One region of the Streptomyces sp. NPDC012794 genome, then DNA from elsewhere that is predicted to be linked to it. Evidence: riboswitches for the same ligand, from Rfam matches in the RefSeq annotation. Region 1 holds a riboswitch; each other region holds the start of a gene.
The links. A riboswitch is a leader RNA that binds a small molecule or an ion and turns the genes downstream of it on or off. The one in region 1 is predicted to bind cobalamin.
Positions count from the first base shown of each region.

Region 1 (4,995 bases):
AAGCTCGACGACACGGTGCTGAGGTACCCCTTCCGCTCGGGCGACGAGATGCTGCGCCTGGCCAACGAGACCGGTCTGTCGATTTCCTCCCTGATGCTGGAGAACGAGAAGGCCTGGCGCACGGAGGAGGAGATCCGCGAGGGCCTCCTGGAGATCTGGCGCGTCATGCAGTCCTGCGTCTCGCGCGGCATGTCCCGCGAGGGCATCCTGCCGGGTGGGCTGCGCGTCAAGCGCCGGGCCGCCTCCACGGCGCGCCAGCTGCGCACCGAGGGCGACCCGATGATGCACCGCAGCGAGTGGACGACGATCTACGCGATGGCCGTCAACGAGGAGAACGCGGCGGGCGGGCGCGTGGTGACCGCTCCCACGAACGGCGCGGCGGGCGTGCTGCCGGCGGTCCTGCACTACTACGTGAACTTCGTGCCCGGCGCGGACGAGGACGGCGTGGTCCGCTTCCTGCTCGCCGCGGGCGCGATCGGCATGCTCTTCAAGGAGAACGCCTCGATCTCCGGCGCCGAGGTCGGCTGCCAGGGCGAGGTCGGCTCCGCCTGCTCGATGGCGGCGGGCGCCCTCGCCGAGGTCCTGGGCGGCACCCCCGAGCAGGTCGAGAACGCCGCCGAGATCGGCATGGAGCACAACCTCGGCCTGACCTGCGACCCGGTCGGCGGCCTCGTCCAGATCCCCTGCATCGAGCGCAACGGCATGGCCGCCGTCAAGGCCGTCACCGCGGCGAAGATGGCGATGCGCGGGGACGGCAGCCACAAGGTCTCCCTCGACAAGGTCATCAAGACCATGAAGGAGACGGGCGCCGACATGAAGGTCAAGTACAAGGAGACGGCGCGCGGCGGGCTCGCGGTCAACGTGATCGAGTGCTGAACCGATAAGGATCTCCGGGCGGGGTCCGGACCGGTGTGCGGACCGGGTCGTGGCCGAAAAGAGGCCGTGCGGCCCGGCCCCTCGGGACCTTCGGCCCCGGAGCGCGCCCACGGGCGGCGATAGCGTGCGGGGAGGGGCGCCGGACCACCCCCGCACGACGAGAGGCAGCCGCCGATGGCCATCATCACCGACCACCGACTCCTGCCGCTGCGGCTGGAAGCCGCCCCCCTGAGCGTGCCCCTGACCGGCCGCTTCGTCTACCGCACGGACCGCCCGTACGAGGTGGCCGTCGACCTCCGGGGCGCTGGGGCCCACCTCGCCCGCTGGGTGTTCGCGCGCGAGCTGCTGCTCGACGGGCAGCACGCGCCCACCGGCGAGGGCGACGTACAGGTGTGGCCCCGCTGGAGCGGCTCGGAGCCGCGCGTCCTGCTCGGCTTCAGCAACGGCGAGCTCGGCTGCGTGGTCTCCGCCCGCGCCAGGGACGTGCGCGCGCTGTGCCGGCGGATGACGGAGCTGGTGCCGCGCGGGCAGGAACGGCGCCACTACGACCTGGACGCGCAGCTGAGCGCGCTGCTGGCGTACTGAGGCGCGGCGCGCGGAACCGCGGGCGCCCCGGCGGTGTCCTAGGAGATGACAGGCAGTCCCCGTCTCACGGAACCGGGGAGACATCATGCGTCACCCGCACCGCCGCCGGATCGTGGCCCTGGCCACGGGCGCCCTGCTCACCGCCGGGCTCGCGCTCTCCACGTCGCCGGCCTCCGCCGCCACCACGTCCACCCGCACCCAGACCCCGCTCGTCGTCAACGCGCGCTGGGGCGGGCACTGCACGTTCGACCGGATCGTGATCGACCTCCAGGGGTACGTCCCCCCGGTCACCGTCACCCCCGTGTCCCAGCTGGTCTACGACGGGTCCGGCAAGCCCGTGCCGCTGGCCGGGAAGTACTTCCTGGAGATCCGGCTGCACCCCGCCGCCGCCCACGACGACGCGGGGCAGAACGTCTACCAGGGGCCCAAGCTCCAGAAGATCTACCTCAGCAAGCTCAAGGGCATCGCTCTGACCGGCGACTTCGAGGGGTACGTGACCTTCGGCGCCGCCTTCGACACCCAGCCGTCCTACAGCACCTCCGTCCTGCACTCGCCCGAGCGGTTCGTGCTGGACATCGCGCACCCGAACACCTGCTGACCCGAGCGGGTACGGACGGGGGGCCCGGGACGCGTGACGTCCCGGGCCCGCCGTCGTATCAGGGGGGCGGCCGCCGGTGTCCGGGGGTCCGGGTTGTGACGGTCCGTGCGGACGACTAGGGTCATCGGGCCTTGGTGTTCGGGAAACCGGTGGAAAACCGGTGCGGCCCTCGCCACTGTAATCGGGAAGTCCGGCTCCAATCCTCCCTGACGCCGTCCGGGAGGCGCCCCCAGCGGGCAGGCCACTGGGCCCACGCGGGAGACCGCACGGGCCCGGGAAGGCGGAGCCCGGGCATCATGACCCGTGAGCCAGGAGACCGGCCGAGGCGCGTCGTCCATCCACGAGGTGCTGGAGAGGTCTCCCAACTCATGCATATCGCCGAGGGGTTCCTGCCCCCTTTGCACGCGGCCGCCTGGGGCGCCGCGTCCGCCCCCTTCGTCGTCCACGGGGTCCGGGCCCTGACCCGCGAGGTGAAGGCGAACCCGGAGAGCACGCTGCTGCTCGGGGCGTCCGGTGCGTTCACGTTCGTCCTGTCCGCCCTGAAGATCCCTTCTGTGACGGGAAGTTGCTCGCACCCGACCGGAACGGGGCTCGGAGCCATCCTCTTCCGTCCGCCGGTCATGGCGGTGCTCGGCACGATCACCCTGCTCTTCCAGGCGCTGCTGCTGGCCCACGGCGGGCTCACCACGCTGGGCGCCAACGTGTTCTCGATGGCCGTCGCGGGGCCCTGGGCGGGCTACGGCGTCTACCGGCTGCTGCGCAGGTCCGGCCTGCCGCTGATGGTGGGCGTCTTCTTCGGCGCCTTCTTCGCCGACCTGATCACCTACTGCGTGACCTCCGTCCAGCTGGCGCTGGCCTTCCCCGACCCGGCGAGCGGCTTCCTGGGCTCCCTGGAGAAGTTCGCGGGCATCTTCGCCCTCACCCAGATCCCCCTCGCCGTGAGCGAGGGCCTGCTGACCGTGCTCGTGATGCGGCTGCTGATGCAGTCCAGCGCGGCGGACCTGGTCCGGCTCGGCGTCACGAAGCTGACCGGCGGCAAGCGGACCGAGCAGGGGGCGGCACTCTGATGACCAGGAACACGAAGATCAACACCCTGCTGCTGCTCCTGGTGGCGGCACTGGCCGTGATCCCGCTCGCGCTGGGGCTCGGCGAGGGCAAGGAGGAGCCGTTCGCCGGCGCCGACGCCCAGGCGGAGGCGGCCATCACGGAGCTGAAGCCGGATTACGAGCCCTGGTTCTCCCCGTTGTACGAACCCCCCTCGGGCGAGATCGAGTCGGCGCTGTTCGCGCTCCAGGCGGCGCTCGGCGCGGGCGTCCTCGCCTACTACTTCGGCGTCCGCAAGGGCCGGCGCCAGGGCGCCGCACAGGCCCTCGCCGAGGCCGGGGCGGCCGAGAAGACCCGCACCACCCCGGAGCCGTAGGCGGTGCTGCCGATCGACGTGGCGGCCCACTCCAGCCGCTGGCGGGGCCGCCACCCCCTGGAGAAGGCCCTGCTGGGGTTCGGGCTCACGGTCACCGCCGTGTGCCTGCCGCCCTGGCCCGGCGGGCCGCTGGTCGCCGCCGCGACCCTGGCCGTGCTGCTCGGGCCCGCCGGGGTGCCCGGGCGGCAGCTGTGGCGGGCCTTCCGGGTCCCGCTCGGGTTCTGCGTGACCGGGGCCCTGCCGCTGATGGTCTCGGTGGGCAGCCCCGACGGCTTCCTCGCCCTGGCCCCGGACGGGCCCCGGCACGCGGCCGAGCTGCTGCTGCGCACCTCCGCGGCCTCGCTCGGGGTGCTGCTGTTCGCCTTCACCACACCGGTCTCGGACGTGCTGCCCCGGCTGGTGCGGGCCGGGGTGCCCGCACCCGTGGTGGACGTGGCCCTGGTCATGTACCGGATCGGCTTCCTGCTGCTGGACTCGATGGCCCAGGTGCGCCGCGCCCAGGCGGCCCGGCTCGGGCAGACGAGCCGGGCCGCGGTGTGGCGTTCGCTGGCCGGGCTCGCGGCGACCTCGTTCGTCCGGGCCTTCGACCGTGCCGCCCGGCTCCAGCAGGGGCTGGCGGGGCGCGGCTACGACGGCGCGCTGCGGGTGCTCGTACCCGACGCGGCGCTGTCCCGGCGGTTCCTGGCGGGGTCCGCCGCCCTGCTGGCCGCCCTGGTCGCGGGGACCCTCGTACTGAAGGAGCTGTGGCTGTGACCCCGTTGGTGGAGCTGGTCGGCGCGGGTTACGCGTACGAGGACGGCCCGGCCGTGCTGTCCGGGGTGGACTTCGCCATCGCCGAGGGCCGGGCGCTGGTGCTGCTGGGCCGCAACGGCAGCGGCAAGACCACGCTGATGCGGCTGCTGAGCGGCGGGCTGCGGCCCGGCACGGGGGCGCTGCGCCTCGGCGGCGCGGAGGTGGCGTACGACCGCAAGGGCCTGGTCCGGCTGCGCACCTCGGTGCAGCTGGTGGTGCAGGACCCGGACGACCAGCTCTTCGCCGCCTCCGTCGGGCAGGACGTGTCCTTCGGCCCGATGAACCTGGGACTGCCGGCCGCGGAGGTCCGCGAGCGGGTGGACGCCGCCCTGGCCGCGCTGGACATCACCGCGCTGCGGGACCGCCCGACGCACCTGCTGTCGTACGGGCAGCGCAAGCGCGCGGCGATCGCGGGCGCGGTGGCGATGGCCCCGCGGGTGCTGATCCTGGACGAGCCGACTGCCGGGCTCGACCCGGACGGGCAGGAACGCCTCCTGGACGTCCTCGCGGGGCTGCGCGCGACCGGCACCACGGTGGTCATGGCCACCCACGACGTGGACCTCGCGGTCCGCTGGGCCGACGACGCGGCCGTGCTGACCCCGGCCGGGATCCGTACGGGCCCCGCCGGGGAGCTGCTGTCGGACCCGGAACTGCTGGCGTCGGCGGGCCTGCGCCAGGCCTGGGCGCCGGCGGTGACGGCCCTGCTGCGCGCGCACGGCCTGCT
Region 1 covers NZ_JBIBCI010000010.1:202,900-207,894, reverse strand. Annotated here, with positions in the region: gene ACFY7H_RS20565 (L-serine ammonia-lyase) at 1-876, shown strand, start outside; gene ACFY7H_RS20560 (SsgA family sporulation/cell division regulator) at 1,051-1,461, shown strand; gene ACFY7H_RS20555 (hypothetical protein) at 1,547-2,059, shown strand; cobalamin riboswitch at 2,175-2,399, shown strand; gene ACFY7H_RS20550 (energy-coupling factor ABC transporter permease) at 2,428-3,126, shown strand; gene ACFY7H_RS20545 (energy-coupling factor ABC transporter substrate-binding protein) at 3,126-3,479, shown strand; gene cbiQ (cobalt ECF transporter T component CbiQ) at 3,483-4,232, shown strand; gene ACFY7H_RS20535 (ATP-binding cassette domain-containing protein) at 4,223-4,995, shown strand, end outside.

Region 2 (4,995 bases), on a different contig from region 1:
GACCGGCCCGTCCGGCGCAGCATCCACAGGAAGAACGGGCCGCCCAGCAGTGCGGTGACCACCCCGACCGGGATCTCCTCGGGAGCCGCCGCCGTACGGGCGACCAGGTCGGCCAGGACCAGGAAGACCGCGCCGGCCAGCGCGGCGACCGGGAGCAGGGCCCGGTGGCCGGCGCCGACCGCCATCCGGGCGGCGTGGGGGACCATCAGCCCGACGAAGCCGATCGCCCCGCTGTAGGCGACGAGCACCCCGATGACGAGGGAGGAGACCACGAACACGGCGGCGCGGAAGCGTCCGGTGTCCAGGCCGAGCGTGCGGGCTCCCTCCTCCCCCGCGAGCAGCAGGTCCAGCGGCCGGGCCAGCGCGAGCAGCAGGCCGGTGCCGGCGAGCAGCGCGGCGGCCGGCAGTGCCAGTTCCTCCCAGCGGGCCCCTCCGAGGCCGCCCAGGGACCAGAACAGGGCGGTGCGGATCTGGTCGGGGTGCGCGGACAGCACGAGGACCAGGCTGGTCAGCGCGGACAGGACGTACTGCACGGCGACCCCGGCCAGGATCAGCCGCCCGGTGCTCATGGTGCCGCCGCGCCGGGCCATGGCGTAGACGGCGACGAGCGCCACCGTCGAGCCCGCGAACGCGGCGGCCGGCAGCCCGAGCCCGCCCGCGAGTCCGGCGGCGCCCGCGCCGGACACGATGACCAGCACCGCTCCCGCCGAGGCTCCGGAGGAGGCCCCGAGGAGGAACGGATCGGCGAGCGGGTTGCGTACGAGGGCCTGGAGCACGGCGCCGGAGACCGCGAGCCCGGCCCCGACGACGGCCCCGAGCAGCACGCGCGGCATCCGCACGTCCCACACGATGGAGGGGAAGGCGCCGGGCATCCCGGGGCCGCGGAGGACGATGCCGACGACCTCACCGGGGGCGATCCGTACGGGTCCCAGGGCGAGCCCCGCCACGGCCGCCGCGGCGAGCGCGGCGGCGAGGAGCACCAGGACACCGACGGTACGGCGCCCCCTCACGCCCCGGCTCACGCGGCGTCGGGGTGCAGCTGGCGGCCCAGGGACTCGACGGCGTCGGCGACGCGGACCCCGAGCACGGCCGAGGAGAGCGGCAGCACGACGAACCGGCGGTCCCTGACGGCGGGAACCCGCGCGAGCGCCGGATCGTTCAGCAGGCGCTGCTTCTTGGCCTCCACGGTGGTGCCGCCGTAGTCGTAGATGAGGATGACCTCGGGACCGCGCTCGATGACCTTCTCCCACGGCACGTCGCCGAAGGTGTCCTTGAGGTCGGCGAACACGTTCGTCCCCCCGGCCAGGGAGACGATCTCGTTGCCTATGCCGTTGCCGCCGGACGTGAAGGCGGAGGCCTCCCCGGAGTCGTAGACGAAGACGGACGGCCGGGGCCTGTCCTTCACGCGGGCGGTGACGGCGTCGACGCGGCGCTGCTCGTCCTGGACGAGGGCCGCGCCGCGCTCGGGCACGCCGAAGGTCCGGGCGACTTCGGTGATTTCGGTCTTCAGCTGTTCGAGCCCGACCGGGCCCTGGGTGCAGTACTCCACGCTCAGCCGCGAGTTGATGCCGGCCTTGGCCAGCCCTTCGCGGTCCCGGCCCTGCCCCTTGTCGAAGGCGCTGGCGTAACCGCCGTACACGAAGTCGGGGTTGGCCCCGAGGAGCACCTCCTTCGAGGGGTACTCCTCGGCCAGCACCTTGATCTTGTCGTAGGCGGGCCGGTAGGCGGGCAGCACGGAGTCGTCGAGATACGCGGTGCCGGCCATCCGGTCCTGGAGTCCGAGGGCCAGCATGATCTCGGTGGCGTGCTGGTTCATGGTGACGGCGCGTTCGGGCGGCGCCTGATAGGTGGTGCTGACGCCGCAGTTGGTCACGGCGTACGGGAACCCGGGCGCGGCGTGCGCACCGGGCCCGGGCCGCTCCGCCCCGGGCGGACCGCCGCAGGCGGCGAGCGGCACGACGAGAGCGAGCGGCAGGAAGGAGCGCACGGCGGCGCGGACACGCGACATGATGAGGCCTCTCCGGGGGATCCTCGTCCCCGGTCGAAGTGAAGAGGCGGTGCGTCAGTGTCTGACTCCCGGCCGTCGCGCGGACGCGGCGGCCGGTCACAGTGGCGGGACCGCACCGGATTCACACCGGTTTCCTGTCCTGCACCGCCGGGACAACCGTGCCAAGTCTGCCAGACGCGGTGTTCGCCCCCCCCGGAAGGGGCCACGGATCCTGACGCTCCGGCGGAGGCCGAACACCGCCGGCCGCATCACCCACCTGTCCGGCAACACGCCCAGGACGCCACGGGCGTCGTCGGAACCGGGCGGCACGCGCCCGGCCCTGGTCACGGCTCCGGCGCGCCCGGTTGCCGAAGTCCCGCCACCGTGCGGGACTTGCACACGTCACAGACCGGTCACAGCCACCCCACAGCCACCCGTTCCCGGCGAACATGGCGCGATGCGCACACGCCACACGATCACCCTGCTCACCGCCGCCACCGCCCTGGCCCTCGCCGGCTGTAATCCCCCGGCCGCCAGTACCGCCGGCAAGCCCGCGGCAGCCGACACGCCCGCTGCGCCGGGCACCCCCTCGTCCGCCGCCCCCACACCAGCACCGGTGAAGGCGGGCCGGCTCCCCAGTTTCGTCGGCAAGGGTCTTCAAACCGCCCAGGACGAGGCGCAGGCCGCGGGGTTCTACGTGCTCAAGTCCCACGACGCGCTCGGCCGCGACCGGCTTCAGACCCTCGACCGCAACTGGAAGGTCTGCTCCCAGACCCCGGCCGGCGGCAGCACCGTCGACACCGGCACCACCATCGATTTCGGCGCCGTCAAGCTCGAAGAGTCCTGCCCCGCTGTGGACGCGCCCGCTCCCAAGCCCGTCGGGAACACCATGGGGAACTTCGCCGGACAGGGCATGAAGGCCGTCCGCGCCGCCCTGCCGGCCAACGCGTCGATCACCGTGAAGGACGCGGTGCAGAGCCGCATGGTCCTTCAGGAGTCCAACTGGAAGGTCTGCTCCCAGGACCCGAAGGCAGGGACCGCGCTGAACGGCCAGCCCGTCACCTTCACCGTCGCCAAGACCGACGAGACCTGCCCCTGACCGCCCGGCGCCCCGCGGACGCGGAAACAAGAACGGACCCCGGGAGTGATCTCCCGGGGTCCGGCTCGGCAGGGGTAGCAGGATTCGAACCTACGACATCTGGTTTTGGAGACCAGCGCTCTGACCAGCTGAGCTATACCCCTCCAGTGGCGCCAAGCCTGCCATGAAGCGGGCGGGAGATCCAATCCATATTCCGTGTCGCCGGTGGCGGGAGCGGGGCCGGCGGAGGATCGTGGGCGGGGAGGGGGCGGGTACGCGGAGTGGAGGAGGAGTCGTGCGCCACCGTGCGGGGCGGCTGCTGGGGCCCCTCCTCGCGCTCCTGCTGGTCGGCGCCGGGCCCGACGGGTCCGGGGAGACCGTCCCCCTCGACGGGAGCCGGCCCGGGGAGCGGCTCGACGTCACGCTGACCCGGGTCGTCGACCCCGCGGGCCGTGTGGACGCCGACCGGCTGGTCGCCGTCGAGCTGCGCCTGGAGAACACCGGGACGGTGCCGTACGAGGACTCCCCCGCGCCGGCCGCGCACCTCCTCGACGCCGAAGGGCAGCGGTTCACGGGCTCCAGCACCGCGACCGGCGCCGGGCCGAGCCTTCCCGGCACCCTCACCCTGCCTCCCGGTGGTTCGGCCTCGGGGTTCGTCACCTTCCGGCTCCCCGAGGACGCCCGCCTCGCCGCGGTGCAGTTCGCGCTGGACGCGGGGCTGGGCGACGACGTGGGCCACTGGAGCCTGCCCTGAGCCTCGGGGCCCCGCCGCCGCGAACGGGCCGGAACCGGCCGGAAGTTACCGCGACGCGTGTAGTGACTTAGCAGGCGTTCGCCAGTAGAACTTGTTCCCACTCCATCGAGAGTGAGGAACGTCACATGAGTGACAAAAGCCTGAACAGCAAGGTGTCCAGGGGTGTTTCCCGCCGCGGATTCATCGCTGGAACTGGTTCTATTCTCGGAGCGGCCGCCCTCGCGGTCAACACACCCCCCGCCCATGCCGAACCGGCCATGGCGGCCGCGCACGCCCCCACTCCCCTCGCATCCGGGGCGCACGTCCCGGTCCTCGTGATCGGCACCGGCTACGGCGGCTCCGTCGCCGCGCTGCGGCTCGCCCAGGCCGGCGTCCCCGTACACATGGCCGAGATGGGCATGGCCTGGGACACCCCCGGCAGCGACGGCAAGATCTTCGCCAACACCACCAGGCCCGACTACCGTTCGTACTGGCTGCGCACCAGGACCAAGGCACCGCTGAGCAATTTCCTCGGCTTCCCCATCGACAAGGACGTCCCCCGGTACACGGGCATCCTCGATGCCGAGGAGATGGGCGGGATCACCGTCTACCAGGGCCGTGGCGTCGGCGGCGGCTCGCTGGTCAACGGCGGTATGGCCGTGACCCCCAGGCGGCAGAACTTCGCCGCCGTCCTCCCCTCGGTGGACGCCGAGGAGATGTACCGCACCTACTATCCGCGGGCCAACGCCGGGCTCGGAGTGGGACTCGTCGACCCGGACTGGTTCGAGACGGTCGCCTGCTACCAGTACGCCCGCGTCGGCCGCAAGCACGCCCAGCGCTCCGGCTTCCCCTTCGTCTTCGTCCCCGACGTCTACGACTGGGCCTACATGGAGCAGGAGGCGGCCGGCACCGTTCCCAAGTCCGCCCTCGACGGGGAGATCCTCTACGGCAACAACGCGGGCAAGAAGTCCCTCCAGCAGACCTACCTGGCCGCCGCCAGGGCGACCGGGAGGGTCACCATCTCGCCCCTGCACCGGGTCACCACCGTCTCCCCCTCGGACGGTGGCGGCTACACGGTCGTCATGGAGCAGCTCGGCACCACCGGGGACGTCGTCGCCACCAAGACGGTCACCGCCGACCGGGTGTTCTTCGCGGCCGGCAGCGTCGGGACCAGCAAGCTGCTGGTCCGGCTGAAGG
Region 2 covers NZ_JBIBCI010000011.1:68,622-73,616, reverse strand. Annotated here, with positions in the region: gene ACFY7H_RS21340 (FecCD family ABC transporter permease) at 1-1,010, opposite strand, end outside; gene ACFY7H_RS21335 (ABC transporter substrate-binding protein) at 1,019-2,008, opposite strand; cobalamin riboswitch at 2,043-2,181, opposite strand; gene ACFY7H_RS21330 (PASTA domain-containing protein) at 2,445-3,086, shown strand; tRNA gene ACFY7H_RS21325 (tRNA-Trp) at 3,156-3,229, opposite strand; gene ACFY7H_RS21320 (DUF4352 domain-containing protein) at 3,361-3,819, shown strand; gene ACFY7H_RS21315 (GMC oxidoreductase) at 3,945-4,995, shown strand, end outside.
Region 2: linked by a shared signal. The riboswitch ahead of ACFY7H_RS21335 (ABC transporter substrate-binding protein) and the one ahead of ACFY7H_RS20550 (energy-coupling factor ABC transporter permease) in region 1 are both predicted to bind cobalamin.

Region 3 (4,995 bases), on a different contig from region 1:
GATGTACGCCTCGGGGGCCGTGCCGCGCAGGGCGCGGACGGTGGCCACCATGCCGCCGTGGTACTGGAAGTAGTCGTCGGAGTCCGCGATGTCGTGCTCGCGGGTGTCGGTGTTCTTCGCGGCCACCGTGATCCGCTTGTACGCCGTCTCCATCTCGGTGCGGGCCGGGCGGCCCTCCAGGCCGCGGCCGTAGGCGTAGCCGCCCCAGACCGTGTAGACCTCCGCCAGGTCGGCGTCCGTACGCCAGTCCCGGGAGTCGATCAGCTGGAGGATGCCGGCCCCGTACGTGCCCGGGCGCGAGCCGAAGATGCGGGTGGTGGCCTTGCGTTCGTCACCGTGGGCGGCGAGGTCGGCCTGGGCGTGGGCCCGGACGAAGTTGTCCGAGGCCGGCTCGTCCAGGGAGGCCGCCAGCCGGACCGCGTCGTCCAGGAGGCCGATGACGTGCGGGAACGCGTCCCGGAAGAAGCCCGAGATGCGCAGCGTCACGTCGATGCGAGGGCGGCCCAGCTCCGCGAGGGGGATCGCCTCGACGCCGGTGACGCGGCGCGAGGCCTCGTCCCAGACGGGGCGGACGCCGAGGAGGGCGAGGGCCTCGGCCACGTCGTCGCCCGCCGTGCGCATCGCGCTCGTGCCCCACAGCGACAGGCCGACCGAGGCCGGCCACTCCTCGTCGTGGTCGGTGCGGTAGCGGGTCAGCAGGGAGTCCGCGAGGGCCTGGCCCGTCTCCCACGCCAGCCGGGACGGGACGGCCTTGGGGTCGACCGAGTAGAAGTTGCGGCCGGTCGGGAGGACGTTGACCAGGCCGCGCAGCGGCGAACCCGACGGGCCCGCCGGGACGAAGCCGCCGTCCAGGGCCCGCACGACGTGGGCGATCTCGTCCGTGGTGCCGGCCAGGCGGGGGACCACCTCGTGCGCGGCGAAGGCGAGGATGTCCGCGACGGCCCGCGGACGGCCCGCCGCGACGGTGGCGACCGCGTCGGGGGACCAGCCGGCGTCTTCCATGGCCTGGACCAGGGTGCGGGCGGTTTCCTCGACCTCGTCCGCCGCCGTGCGGGTGGCCGCCGACTCGTCGAGGCCGAGGGCCTCGCGCAGGCCCGGCAGGGCGGAGGCGCCGCCCCAGATCTGGCGGGCACGGAGGATGGACAGCACCAGGTTGACCCGGGCCGGCCCCGTCGGGGCGCCGCCGAGGACGTGCAGGCCGTCGCGGATCTGGGCGTCCTTGACCTCGCACAGCCAGCCGTCGACGTGCAGCAGGAAGTCGTCGAACCCGTCGTCGTCCGGACGCTCGTCGAGGCCCAGGTCGTGGTCGAGCTTCGCGGCCTGGATCAGCGTCCAGATCTGGGCGCGGATCGCCGGGAGCTTGGACGGGTCCATGGCGCTGATCTGGGCGTACTCGTCCAGGTGCTGCTCCAGGCGCGCGATGTCGCCGTACGATTCCGCGCGGGCCATCGGCGGCACGAGGTGGTCGACCAGGGTGGCGTGCACGCGGCGCTTGGCCTGCGTGCCCTCGCCCGGGTCGTTCACCAGGAACGGGTAGACGAGCGGGAGGTCGCCGAGCGCCGCGTCCGGCGCGCAGGACGCGGAGAGGCCGGCGTTCTTGCCCGGCAGCCACTCCAGGTTGCCGTGCTTGCCCAGGTGGATCATCGCGTCGGCGCCGAAGCCGCCGTCCTCGGCGGCCGCCTGGATCCAGCGGTACGCCGCCAGGTAGTGGTGCGAGGGCGGCAGGTCCGGGTCGTGGTAGATCGCGATCGGGTTCTCGCCGAAGCCGCGCGGCGGCTGGATGAGGATCAGCAGGTTCCCGCGGCGGAGCGCGGCGAGGACGATGTCGCCGTCCGGGTTCGAGGAGCGGTCCACGAACATGTTGCCGGGGGCCTCGCCCCAGTGCTCCTCGACGCTCTCGCGCAGCTCGGCCGGGAGTTCGGCGAACCAGCGCCGGTAGTCGGCCGCCGGGATGCGGACCGGGTTGCGGGCCAGCTGCTCCTCGGTCAGCCAGTCCTGGTCGTGGCCGCCGGCCTCGATCAGGGCCCGGATCAGCTCGTCGCCGTCGCCGGAGACCAGGCCGGGGATCTCGGCCTCGGGGCCGAAGTCGTAGCCGTGGGCGATGAGGGTGCGCAGGAGCTCGACGGCGCTGGCCGGGGTGTCCAGGCCGACCGCGTTGCCGATGCGGGAGTGCTTGGTGGGGTACGCGGACAGGACGAGCGCGATCCGCTTGTCGGCGGGCTCGATGTGGCGCAACCGGGCGTGGCGCACGGCGATGCCGGCGACGCGGGCGGCCCGCTCCGGGTCGGCGACGTACGCGGGCAGGCCGTCCTCGTCGATCTCCTTGAAGGAGAACGGGACGGTGATCAGACGGCCGTCGAACTCGGGGACGGCGACCTGGGTGGCGGCGTCGAGCGGAGACAGGCCCTCGTCGTTCTCCTCCCAGTTGCCGCGCGAACCGGTCAGACACAGCGCCTGGAGGATCGGCACGCCGAGCCCGGCCAGCGCCCCCGCGTCCCAGGACTCGTCGTCCCCGCCGGCGGAGGCGGTGGCGGGGCGGGTGCCGCCGGCGGCGAGCACGGTGGTGATGATCGCGTCCGCCGGCTCCAGCGCCTGGAGCAGCTCCGGCTCGGGGGAGCGCAGGGAGGAGACGTAGAGGGGAACGGGCTGCCCGCCCTTGGCCTCGATGGCGTCGCAGAGGGCGTGCACGAAGGCGGTGTTGCCGCTCATCTGGTGGGCGCGGTAGTACAGCACCGCGACCCGGGGCCCGGTGGCCGTGCCGGCGGGCCGGTCCAGGGGACCCCAGGTGGGGGAGGCGGCGGCGGGCTCGAAGCCGTGGCCGGTGAGCAGCACGGTGTCGGAGAGGAAGCGCGCCAGCTGGCCGAGGTTGGCCGGGCCGCCGTGCGCGAGGTAGCGGTGCGCCTCGGCGGCGATGCCGATCGGGACCGTGGAGGCCTCCATCAGCTGGGCGTCGGGGGCCTGTTCGCCGGTCAGCACGACCACCGGGCGGGTCTGGCCGGGGGCGAGGAGCACGTCCAGGCCCTCCTGCCAGGCGCGCAGGCCGCCGAGGAGGCGTACGACGACCAGCCCGACGCCGTCGAGCAGTCCGGGGAGATCGTCGAGGGGAAGGCGGGAGGGGTTCGCGAACCGGTACGGCACGGGGCCGCCGGCGACGTTCGCGGCGCGGGCGCTGAGCAGATCGGTGTCGGACGTCGACAGCAGCAGGATCATGCGGCGGCAGGCCTTCCTCGGGGTTTCCGCGCCCCGGGCAGTGAGGACAGCGGGAGTTCCTGACTCACCCGGCCGATCGCTCCGCGGGGTTCACAGTGGCGGGACCGCGCCGGAATCGCACCGGGCTTCCTCCCATGTCGCCGTCCTCGGCGATGACGGGCCGAGCGGCCCGTCGGAAGGTCATCTTAGGCGGCCTTTCCCCTGGCCGGGAGTGGGGGTGGGATCGGGGCCGCCCCGTCGCCGCGGCCCCGCCCCGGACCCCGCGCCCCGCACGCGGGCGGCGCCGCCTCCCGGCCCGGCGCGGCGGGAGGCGGCCCGGGCCGGGGTGGCGACGGACACAGGCCGGGGCCGCGCAATCGTGGGTATGCTCGCGGCCATGCCCCAGCCCCCCTCCGCCGCGTCACGGGACGAACCCGTCATACGCGACCGCGGCGACGCCTGCCCCGGCGCGCTGCGGCTGCACGCCGCCGACGACGGCTACCTGGCGCGCGTCCGGATCCCCGGGGGACTGCTCACCACCGCCCAGGCGTTCGTGCTCGGGGCCGCCGCCGACCGGTTCGGCGACGGGCACCTGGAGCTCACCTCGCGCGGCAACGTCCAGCTGCGCGGCCTCTCCGACGGCTGCGGCACCCGGCTCGCCCGGCTGCTGGACGGTGCCGGGCTGCTGCCCGCGCCGAGCCACGAGCGGGTGCGCAACATCGTGGCCTCCCCGATGGGCGGCCCCCGCGTCGCGTACCGGGTCCGGGAACTGGACCGGCTGCTCTGCGCGAGCACCCGGGCGACGGCCCTGTCCGGGCGGTTCCTCTTCGCCGTTGACGACGGGCGCGGGGACGTCGCCGCCCTCGACCCCGATGTCACGGTGCTGGGGGGCGGCGGTGACGGGGAGGGCGGGGACGGTGGCGACCGTGACGGGGGCAGTGGCGACGGCGGGCGCCGGGTGCTGGTCCGGCTCGGAGCCGCCGCCGACGCCGTCCGCGTGGCCCCGGCCGACGCGCCCCGGGCGGCGCTGCTGGCCGCCGAGTACTTCCTCGACGCCGCCGACGCCGCCGGCACCCGGGCCTGGCGGGTCGCCGAGCTGCCTGACGGACACGACCTGGACGGCGGGGAGTTCGCCGCGCGACTGGCCGCCGCCGGGATCGACGCGGCCCGCGTCCCCGAGGTGGCGTGGCCCTGCGCGGAACCGCCCCGGCCGCGGGGGGCCGGGGGCGCGCTGTGCGTCCTGCCCCCGCTCGGCCGGCTGAGCTCCGCCCAGTGGCGGACCCTGGCCGAGGTCGCCGAAGCCGGCGGCCGGGAGCTGCGCGTCACCCCGTGGCGCAGTGTCGTCCTGCCGGACACCGGGACCCCCGTCCCCGCCGGCGGCTGCGCACGGCTCGAGGCGGCCGGCCTGGTGGTCCGCCCCGACAGCCCCTGGCAGTCCGTCACCGCCTGTACCGGCAAGCCCGGATGCGCCAAGTCCCTGGCGGACGTACGCGCCGACGCGCGTGCCGTCGTAAAGGAAGTCGTCAAGGAAACGGAAACGGCGCCCGCGCTGCCCGTGCACTGGTCCGGCTGCGCCCGCCGGTGCGGCCACCCCCGCGGCACCGCCTGGGTGGACCTGGTCGCCACCCCCGACGGCTACGCGCTCGACGGGCGGCCCACCCCGTACGCACACCTGGCGGCCGCCCTCACGGCCGCACGCACCACCACAACACCCGCATCGCAGTGAAGAAATGAGCGAGTACACCGTGTTTGAGTACGAGAAGGACGGCGCCGCGATCTACCGCCAGTCCTTTGCCACGATCCGCG
Region 3 covers NZ_JBIBCI010000029.1:24,658-29,652, forward strand. Annotated here, with positions in the region: gene cobN (cobaltochelatase subunit CobN) at 1-3,210, opposite strand, end outside; cobalamin riboswitch at 3,243-3,400, opposite strand; gene ACFY7H_RS31790 (cobalamin biosynthesis protein CobG) at 3,575-4,915, shown strand; gene ACFY7H_RS31795 (precorrin-8X methylmutase) at 4,920-4,995, shown strand, end outside.
Region 3: linked by a shared signal. The riboswitch ahead of cobN (cobaltochelatase subunit CobN) and the one ahead of ACFY7H_RS20550 (energy-coupling factor ABC transporter permease) in region 1 are both predicted to bind cobalamin.